Regions from separate parts of the Rhizobium sp. 9140 genome, predicted to be linked through region 2. Evidence: riboswitches for the same ligand, from Rfam matches in the RefSeq annotation. Region 2 holds a riboswitch; the other holds the start of a gene.
What was found. A riboswitch is a leader RNA that binds a small molecule or an ion and turns the genes downstream of it on or off. The one in region 2 is predicted to bind cobalamin.

Region 1 (4,209 bases), 1.1 Mb from region 2:
TGAGAACGACATCCGGCGTGAACCGCGCGAAGATCGCCTCGACCGTGCCGACGGACAGGGCATCCTTCAAGCTGGAGACGAAAACCGGGAGAACCCGCATGCCCTCGGCCGAAAGGGCCTCGACCAGGGCTGCAACAGGTCGTGTCTCGCCGGACTGGACGAGCGCACGGTAGAAGCAGAGCGCCACGATCGGCTGACTTCCGGCGTGCGTTCGCCCCCAGTTCTCCGCGCCGACGATACCCTCGTGCGGCGACCAGATGCCGGCCCGCAACAGCGGCGTTGCCGCCGCCGGCCGCTCGCCGTCATCGACGAGTGCATGGGCATACGCAAGGAACCGCTGCATATTCTCAGGGCCGCCCTCGGTGAAATAGGCGAGCATCGCCGCCCGATCGTCTGCGGACACGGTGGAATAGGCATCGAGCGCCGGATCCGGCTTGTCATAACCGGGGAGCACGGCGATTTTTGCTCTATGGGTCACGGCCGTGGCGTGAAGGGCTTCCAACACATACTGGAAATAGGAAGCGCCGCCGAGTGCCCGTACGATTATCAGCTTTGCATGCCGCGCGGTACGCTCGACATAGGTATCGACCGACATCGGGTGCTTCAGCGAGAGGAGGCTTGCCGCCCGCAGGGTCCGCCCGTCGGGTTCGGCCTTGCAGGCGCTGGCGATGGCGGAAAGCTCCGTATCGGCGGCGGAGAGGAAGAGGATCTCGCCCGGCGACTGACCGAGATCGATGGCCTCGTCCCCGTCCGAGATCGTGCCTTTCTGCGCAAGAAGAAGATGCATCCGCCGCCAATCCCGTCCGTCTTATGCCGCAGACGCGACGATGGCAGCACGCACCGCCGCCTCGTCGAGATCGTGAAGGCCGATGACGACGAGACGCGTGCGGCGGGCTTCACCGGTTGCCCATGCACGGTCGAAATAGGGATCGATCCGCGTTCCCACGGCCTGGATCAGAAGCCGCATCGGCTTGCCGGGAACATCCGCAAAGCCCTTCAGCCGCAGGACATCATGCGCAGAGACGATGTCCTTCAGCCGCGATACGAAGGCTGCGGGATCGGAAATCGGGCCGAGTTCCACAACGAAACTGGCAAACTCGTCGTGGTCGTGCTCCTCGCCGGCCTCATGCTCCATCTCGTGGTGGGACTTGCGGTTGGCGATATCGTCCTCCGTGCCGACGCCGAGGCCGAGCAGAACGGAGGCCGGCACCGCGCCGTTGGCGGCTTCGATCATCATCGGCTTGCGGATCGTGCGCGAAGCGACCTCGCGGCGGACGGCGTCGATGCCGGCTGCATCCAGGAGGTCGGTCTTGTTGAGGACGATGAGGTCGGCGGCGGTCAGCTGGTCTTCGAACAGCTCCTCGATCGGGCTCTCGTGGTCGAGATTGTCGTCCTGCGCGCGCGCGGCATCCACCTTGTCGTGATCGTCGGCAAAGCGCCCGGCGGCGACGGCGGCGCTGTCCACCACGGTGATCACGCCGTCCACCGTCACCTGCGTGCGGATATCCGGCCAGTTGAACGCGGCGATCAGCGGCTGAGGGAGTGCAAGGCCGGAGGTTTCGATGACGATATGGTCGGGGCGTCCGTCCCGCTCCAGAAGGCGGGTCATGGTGGGAATGAAATCATCCGCCACCGTGCAGCAGATGCAGCCATTGGTCAGCTCGATGATATCGTCCTCGCTGCACGCCTCGGCGCCGCAGCCCTTCAGGACGTCGCCGTCAACGCCGAGATCGCCGAACTCGTTGATGATCAGCGCGATCCGCCGGCCTTCCGCATTTTCCAGAATGTTGCGGATCATCGTCGTCTTGCCGGCACCGAGAAAGCCGGTGATGACGGTCGCGGGGATCTTGGCGCCCGGGTTTGTCCGGTCGCCGGTCTTTGAAAATGTCATGGATTAACCCTTCATCTTGAGCGGCAGTCCTGCCGCCACGAAATAGACGTCGCGTGCCTGCGCCGCGACCTGCTGGTGGAGCCGGCCGGCGTGATCGCGGAAGTCCCGCGCCATGCGGTTATCCGGCACGATGCCGAGGCCCACCTCGTTGGAAACGAAAATGACGGAGGCGCGAAGCGCCGAAAGGCTGGCGACGAGCCGCTCCGATTCCGCCGCGACATCGCGCTCTTCCAGCATGAGATTTGTGACCCAGAGCGTCAGGCAATCGACAAGAACGACGCAGCCGACGGCGTCTATGACCGAGAGACGGCCAACGAGATCGAACGGCTCCTCATGCGTCGTCCAGAGATCGCCGCGCGACGTCCTGTGGGTGTCGATCCGCGTGCGCATCTCGTCATCGAAGGCGCGGCCCGTGGCGATGTAATGCCGGACAAGACCCGTTTCCACAGCCAGCCGCTCGGCAAAGTTCGACTTGCCGGAGCGTGCGCCGCCAAGCACGAGTGTGGCACCGTGAAGGGGAGATGTCATGCGCGCGCGGCTATCCCGCTGCTCCCGTTCCATGGAAGCGAAGGCAGCCTGCGGCTCCGGTATACACCGGACGGGCATGGGTAAAAACCGCCGGCCCGGAAAACCCGGTGGGCGAACGTCTCGTGTGCCACGACAACCTCCGTGCTGGCGCTGGAACGCAGCATCATGAGGATGCGGCGCGGTGTGGCTGGCAGGTCTCCTGGCTCACGGCGTCACGCAGGGCGAAAGCCCTGAGAACGGGTTCGCCTCGCCTTCCCGAAACAGGTTGCCCGGCGTTTGACCGTCGGGTCGATGTCGAAGAGGTGGACGATTCGTAGATAAAGAGGCGTCCGACCCCGGTTGCTCGCATCGCTGTTTCAGTGGCTTTTCCGGCCCTGCCCGTCTGGTGACGCCAGCCGCACCACGCGGCATGGTCCGTCGCCCTTCGGACGAGACCGGATGGCGAACCCTGACCGTTCTACAGTCGCGGGGTCGGCTGCGATGAGGATGCCCTGTATGGGTCCATCCCTTCGCATTCCCATTTACTCCCGAACGACACGCGCCGCACGGGAACCATCCATGCCGATAAGATTAGGCGCGTCGCTGGATCAAGTCAATCATCCGCGCTATGTCGGCCCCATCGCCCGACCCGAAGATCCATCGCGTTTCACCCCTGGAGACGCCCGACGAGATCGAGCCTGACATGCCCGACATCCTGAAGTCCCTGACCCTTGCCCGCGTGAAGCGCCTGGCCCGGAAATCCGTCACCTTTTCGGAATGGCGCATCTTCGCCCGGCGCAGCGAGGTCGGGCTGCTCGTCGCCGGCATCGTCGTCGGCCTGACCTCAGGGCTCGCCGTCATCGCCATGAGCTTCATCTCGTTGCAGCTGCACAAGCTGATCTTCGGTATTTCAGAATATGAGCGCGTCAGTTCCGCCGACCTCAAGGGCCAGATCGCCATTCTTATGGCGCCGATCGTCGGCGGACTGCTGCTGGGCCTAATCATGATGGGCCTTGCGCTCTGGCGTAAGAAGGCGATGGTGGACCCGATCGAGGCGAATGCGCTGCACGGGGGGCGGATGTCCCTGACCGACAGCATCGTCGTCGCGGTGCAGAACCTCGTCTCCAATGGTTTCGGCGCGTCGGTCGGTCTGGAGGCCGGCTACACGCAGCTCGCCTCCGGTCTTGCATCGAAGATCGGTGTGAATCTGAAATTACGGCGCAACGATCTGCGCACGCTGCTCGGCTGCGGCGCGGCGGGTGCTATCGCGGCGGCCTTCAACGCGCCGCTGACGGGCGCCTTTTACGCCTTCGAGCTGATCATCGGCTCCTACACCATCGCCTCGCTGACCCCGGTCGTCGTCTCCGCGCTGGTCGCCAACCTCGTGACGCGCCTGCTCTGGGGCGAAGAATTCACCATCGACATCGGCGCATTCGGCGATGTCGTCCCCGGAGACTACGTGCCGGCCATCCTCCTCGGCGCGCTTTGCGCCGGCGTCGCCATTCTCATCATGAAGGGCGTGTCGCTGACGGAAGAGGTCGCCCGCAAGAGCGACATCCCCGCGCCGCTGCGCCCCGCTATCGGCGGTGTCGTCGTCGGGCTGCTCGCCACCATCTCGCCGCAGGTGCTCTCCGGCGGTCACGGCGCCCTGCATCTGAACCTCGCGCACGCCACGCCCTTCGCCATGCTGATCGGCCTGTTCCTGATGAAGTCGGTCGCAACCGCGGTCTCGATCGGCTCGGGCTTTCGCGGCGGGCTGTTCTTCGCCTCGCTGTTCATGGGCGCATTGCTCGGCAAGGTCTTTGCCGGCG
Region 2 (4,209 bases):
AAGCGGATCAGGGCCTCCCCCGGCCGCACATCCGTCGCATCCAGACGCACGGCGGCACCCGGCGCATAATGCGAGGCGAGCATGCCCGGCGCCTCCAAAGTGGCACCCGCTGAATCCTGCCGCAAAAGCCGCTGACCGGCCACAGTCTCGATGTCGGCCGCGTCCAGCCCGCCGGGACGCAGCAGGCGAAGCCGCCCGTTCTCCACCTTGACGATGGTCGATTCGAGCCCGATGCCCGCCGGTCCGGCGTCAAGAATGAGGTCGATGGCGGAACCGAGATCGTCGGCCACATGCGCGGCCATCGTCGGGCTGATGCGCCCCGAGGTGTTGGCGCTGGGTGCCGCCAGCGGTTTGCCAAAGGCGGCGATGACCTCGCGCGCGAAGCCGGCCGGCATCCGCAGGCCGAGCGTGTCGAGCCCGGCCGTGGCCAGCGCATGCACGGTGGCTCCGGGCGCACGCGTCACCACCAGCGTCAGCGGCCCCGGCCAGAAGGCTTCCGCCAGACGGCGCGATACGGGATCGAACAGGCCGTGGCGCGCGGCCATCTCCATATCGGACACATGCGAAATCAGGGGGTTGAAACGCGGCCGGCCCTTGACCTCATAGATCGAGGCAATCGCATCGGCCCGCGTCGCATCGGCCGCAAGCCCGTAAACGGTCTCCGTCGGCAGCGCGATCGGCCGGCCCCGCGTGAGCACATCCACGGCGCGCTCCAGCGCCCGCACCCGGTCGAGGGTCGTCTCGATGATCTCTGCCATGCGTCTCGCGCTTCCGCCCATTGAGGCGGCAGTCTTAGTGCAAAACGATAACGGCTGCAAAGCGTCTCAGAGCGCGCGGATGATCGTGCGCAGGGCGTCGTTGCGGGCGCCCAGCATCAGCACGTTCTTCAAGGCCGTCTTCGGGTCCTGCGTGCGGAAGAGGAGGCCGCCGTCGCGAACGGTCCGGTTGATCACGAGCTTGCCCTGCTCGCGGTCGAGGTCCATCGCGACGGCGAAATACATGCGCGAATATCCGCGGCGGACATCGTCGAAGAAATGTTCGTCCTTGCCGATTTCGCAGAAGAAGTTGGCCATGTAGAACGACCAGCGGACATCGTCATAGTCCGCGAATTTGGTGCGCGCCGCCGTCACATGACAGTAGCCGAGATGCGGGCTGCCATCGAGCGTGCGGTGGAAGATCATCTTGGGAAAGCGGATAGACGCGTGGAAGCCGCTGATACGGTCGTAGGCGAGCGTGCCGGCGGCCTCAAGCTTGCGGCCCGTCCGTTCGGCCACTTCCTTGTGCGTCAGGTAGCGCTTTGCGGCGCGCGCCTCGGATGTCGCGCGGTTGATCCGGCCGGTGCGCAGGTAATCCGTGTACACGCCCCCGCGTGGTTCCTGGGGAGCCTTGGCATCATCGAAGTAGCGCAGGTTGGCCATGGTCTGGTCCAGCATGGATGATCTTCCTTTTGCATGGTCTTACGGGCCGGCCATGGCGCGAGGCTTGCGTCATCCGGCCATTCGCCTTGGGGCAGGCAGCAGGGGCGCACGCCTCGATGTCGCAAATGCGCACCCGGCAACGACGCATCGGCCTGACCGGGAAAGCGACATCTGCCGAAATGTCTCGCATCGTCTTGTTTATCTTGAAGGATCGACGCACGAAGTCGCAAAAATGGCCCGCAAATGCGCGTGTCGTCTTTCTCAAATCGCGTGTCGCTTCTTGGCCTCTGAAATCGGCCGGCGCGGCGTTAGAGTGAGAGGCTCAAGGCGCTGGTTTCAAAGGGATCCGGACACATTATTGGGAAGCCGGTCGGAACCGGGCGCTGCGCCCGCAACGGTGGTGGAGCATGAAGCCGGCGATCCTTGTCACGGATCGGCCTGGCCCAGCCCCTGAGCCCGGACACCTGTCTTGGCGACGATGTGACGGACTTTGATGTGAATGTCGTGGTGCGGCGGGTTGCCGGGTTTAAATAAGGAACGGGAACATGGATTTTCGCAGCGAAGTACTCCGCACGCTCCGGAACCGGCGCGAGACCCACAGCCTCGAGCAGGCATTCTACACGGATCCAGATCTCTACAAGCTCGACATGGAGGAGATCTGGTACAAGGACTGGCTGTTCATCGGCCATGACTGCGAGATCCCCAAGGCCGGAAATTACTTCACGGTCCAGATCGGCGACTATCCCGTCGTCGTCACCCGCGACCGCCAGGGCGCCATCCATGCCCTGCACAATGCCTGCCGCCACCGCGGTTCGCGCGTCTGCACGCAGGCCAAGGGTGCCTCGGCGCGGCTCGTCTGTCCCTATCACAACTGGACCTACGAACTGGACGGCAAGCTGATGTTCGCCCGTCAGATGGGCGAGGACTTCGACAAATCCGCACACGGCCTGAAGCCCGTCGCCTGCGAGACGATTGCCGGCTATATCTTCGTCAGCCTAGCGGCCGAGCCGCTGGATTTTGCGCCCGTGCGCGACATGGTCACGTCCTACCTCGCGCCGCACAATCTCAAGGACACGAAGGTCGCCTATGAGAGCACCATCGTGGAGAAGGGCAACTGGAAGCTCGTCTGGGAAAACAACCGCGAGTGCTATCACTGCGCCAGCAACCACCCGGAGCTTTGCCGCACCTATCCCGAAGCCCCTTCGGCCACCGGCGTTCAGGGTGCCAAGGATGATCCGGTCATTTTCGAGCACTGGAGTCGCTGCGAAGCCGCCGGCCTGCCGAGCGAATTCCGCATCGATCCGACGGGCCAGTTCCGCGTCGCGCGCATGCCGCTCATTCAGGATGCCGAGAGCTACACCATGTCCGGCGCCCGCGCCGTCAAGCGCCGCCTGTCCGACGCCGTGCCCCAGAGCCATATCGGCACGCTGCTGATGTTCCATTACCCGAGCACCTGGAACCATGTGCTCGCCGACCACGCCATCACGTTCCGCGTGCTGCCGCTCGGCCCCGAACTGACGCAGGTCACCACCAAATGGCTGGTCCACAAGGATGCCGTCGAGGGTGTCGATTACAATCTCGAGGAACTGACGCATGTCTGGACCGAGACCAACGATCAAGACCGCCAGATCGTAGAGGAAAACGCCTTCGGCATCCGCTCGCCGGCCTATGAGCCTGGTCCCTATTCCCCCGAGCACGAAGGCGGCGTCATGCAGTTCGTCGAATGGTACACGAAATTCATGCAGGAGCGCCTGACCGGCGTCCGCGCGCCGCTCGTGCGCGTGGCCTGACATGAGCCAAGGTCGCATGACAGTCGTATCGCCGTTCCGTCACTTCGACGAACTCCAGCCCTGGAACGATCGCCAGCACCTGCTCGAATGCATCGCGGTGACGCTCGAGGCGCCCGACGTCATGACCTTCGTGTTCAAGTCGGATCGCGACGGCTGGTTCCGCTACCTGCCGGGCCAGTTCGTCACGCTCGAAATCCCGGTGACGGCCGACGATCCGGTCATGCGGACCTATACGCTGTCCTCGACGCCTTCGCGCCCCTTCTCCATCGCCGTCACGGTGAAGGCGCAGGCGACCTCGATCGGCACACGCTGGATGTTCGAGAACCTGCGCCCGGGCATGACGCTGAAGGCGTTCGGCCCGCTCGGTGACTTCTCCTTCGTGCGCTATCCCGGCGAGAAGTACCTTTTCGTCTCAGCGGGTTCCGGCATCACGCCGATGATGTCGATGACGCGCTGGTTTTCCGATTGCGCGCCGCAGACCGATGTCGCCTTCGTCTCCTGCGCCCGCCGTCCGGACGATCTGCTGTTCCGCGCCGAACTGGAAACACTGGCTGCCGGCATGCCCAACCTGTCGCTTGGCTTCGTCGTTGAGGGTCACGAACCCCGCCATGGCTGGCACGGCCTGCGCGGTCGCATCGACGCTACCAAGGTGGCGCTGCTCGCGCCCGACTTCATGAGCCGCACGGTGTTCTGCTGCGGTCCTGAACCGTTCATGCGCGGCGTGCGCGAACTGCTGCAGGCATCCGGGTTCGACATGGCCCGCTACCACGAGGAAAGCTTCCAGCCCGCCGCAGCGCCGAATGTCGATGAACTCGCCGTTCGCGCCGGTGCGGGCGACGCTGCCGGCGAGGCCGATAGCGACCAGCCGATCGTCGCCCCCACCGTCATCTTCACCATGGCCGGCAAGGAAGCGAAATGCATCCCCGGCCAGACCGTGCTCCAGACCGCCCGCGCCGCCGGCGTGCGCATCGGCGCCGCCTGCGAAAGCGGTCTCTGCGGCA

Region 1: linked by a shared signal. The riboswitch ahead of cobU (bifunctional adenosylcobinamide kinase/adenosylcobinamide-phosphate guanylyltransferase) and the one ahead of GA0004734_RS07290 (aromatic ring-hydroxylating oxygenase subunit alpha) in region 2 are both predicted to bind cobalamin.

Annotation. Positions count from the first base shown of each region.
Region 1 covers NZ_FJUR01000001.1:2,698,441-2,702,649, forward strand. The annotation lists gene cobN (cobaltochelatase subunit CobN) at 1-787, opposite strand, end outside; gene cobW (cobalamin biosynthesis protein CobW) at 809-1,891, opposite strand; gene cobU (bifunctional adenosylcobinamide kinase/adenosylcobinamide-phosphate guanylyltransferase) at 1,895-2,419, opposite strand; cobalamin riboswitch at 2,591-2,991, opposite strand; gene GA0004734_RS12730 (chloride channel protein) at 3,102-4,209, shown strand, end outside.
Region 2 covers NZ_FJUR01000001.1:1,569,885-1,574,093, forward strand. The annotation lists gene GA0004734_RS07280 (L-threonylcarbamoyladenylate synthase) at 1-758, opposite strand, end outside; gene GA0004734_RS07285 (DUF6656 family protein) at 825-1,418, opposite strand; cobalamin riboswitch at 1,727-1,905, shown strand; gene GA0004734_RS07290 (aromatic ring-hydroxylating oxygenase subunit alpha) at 1,964-3,208, shown strand; gene GA0004734_RS07295 (hybrid-cluster NAD(P)-dependent oxidoreductase) at 3,225-4,209, shown strand, end outside.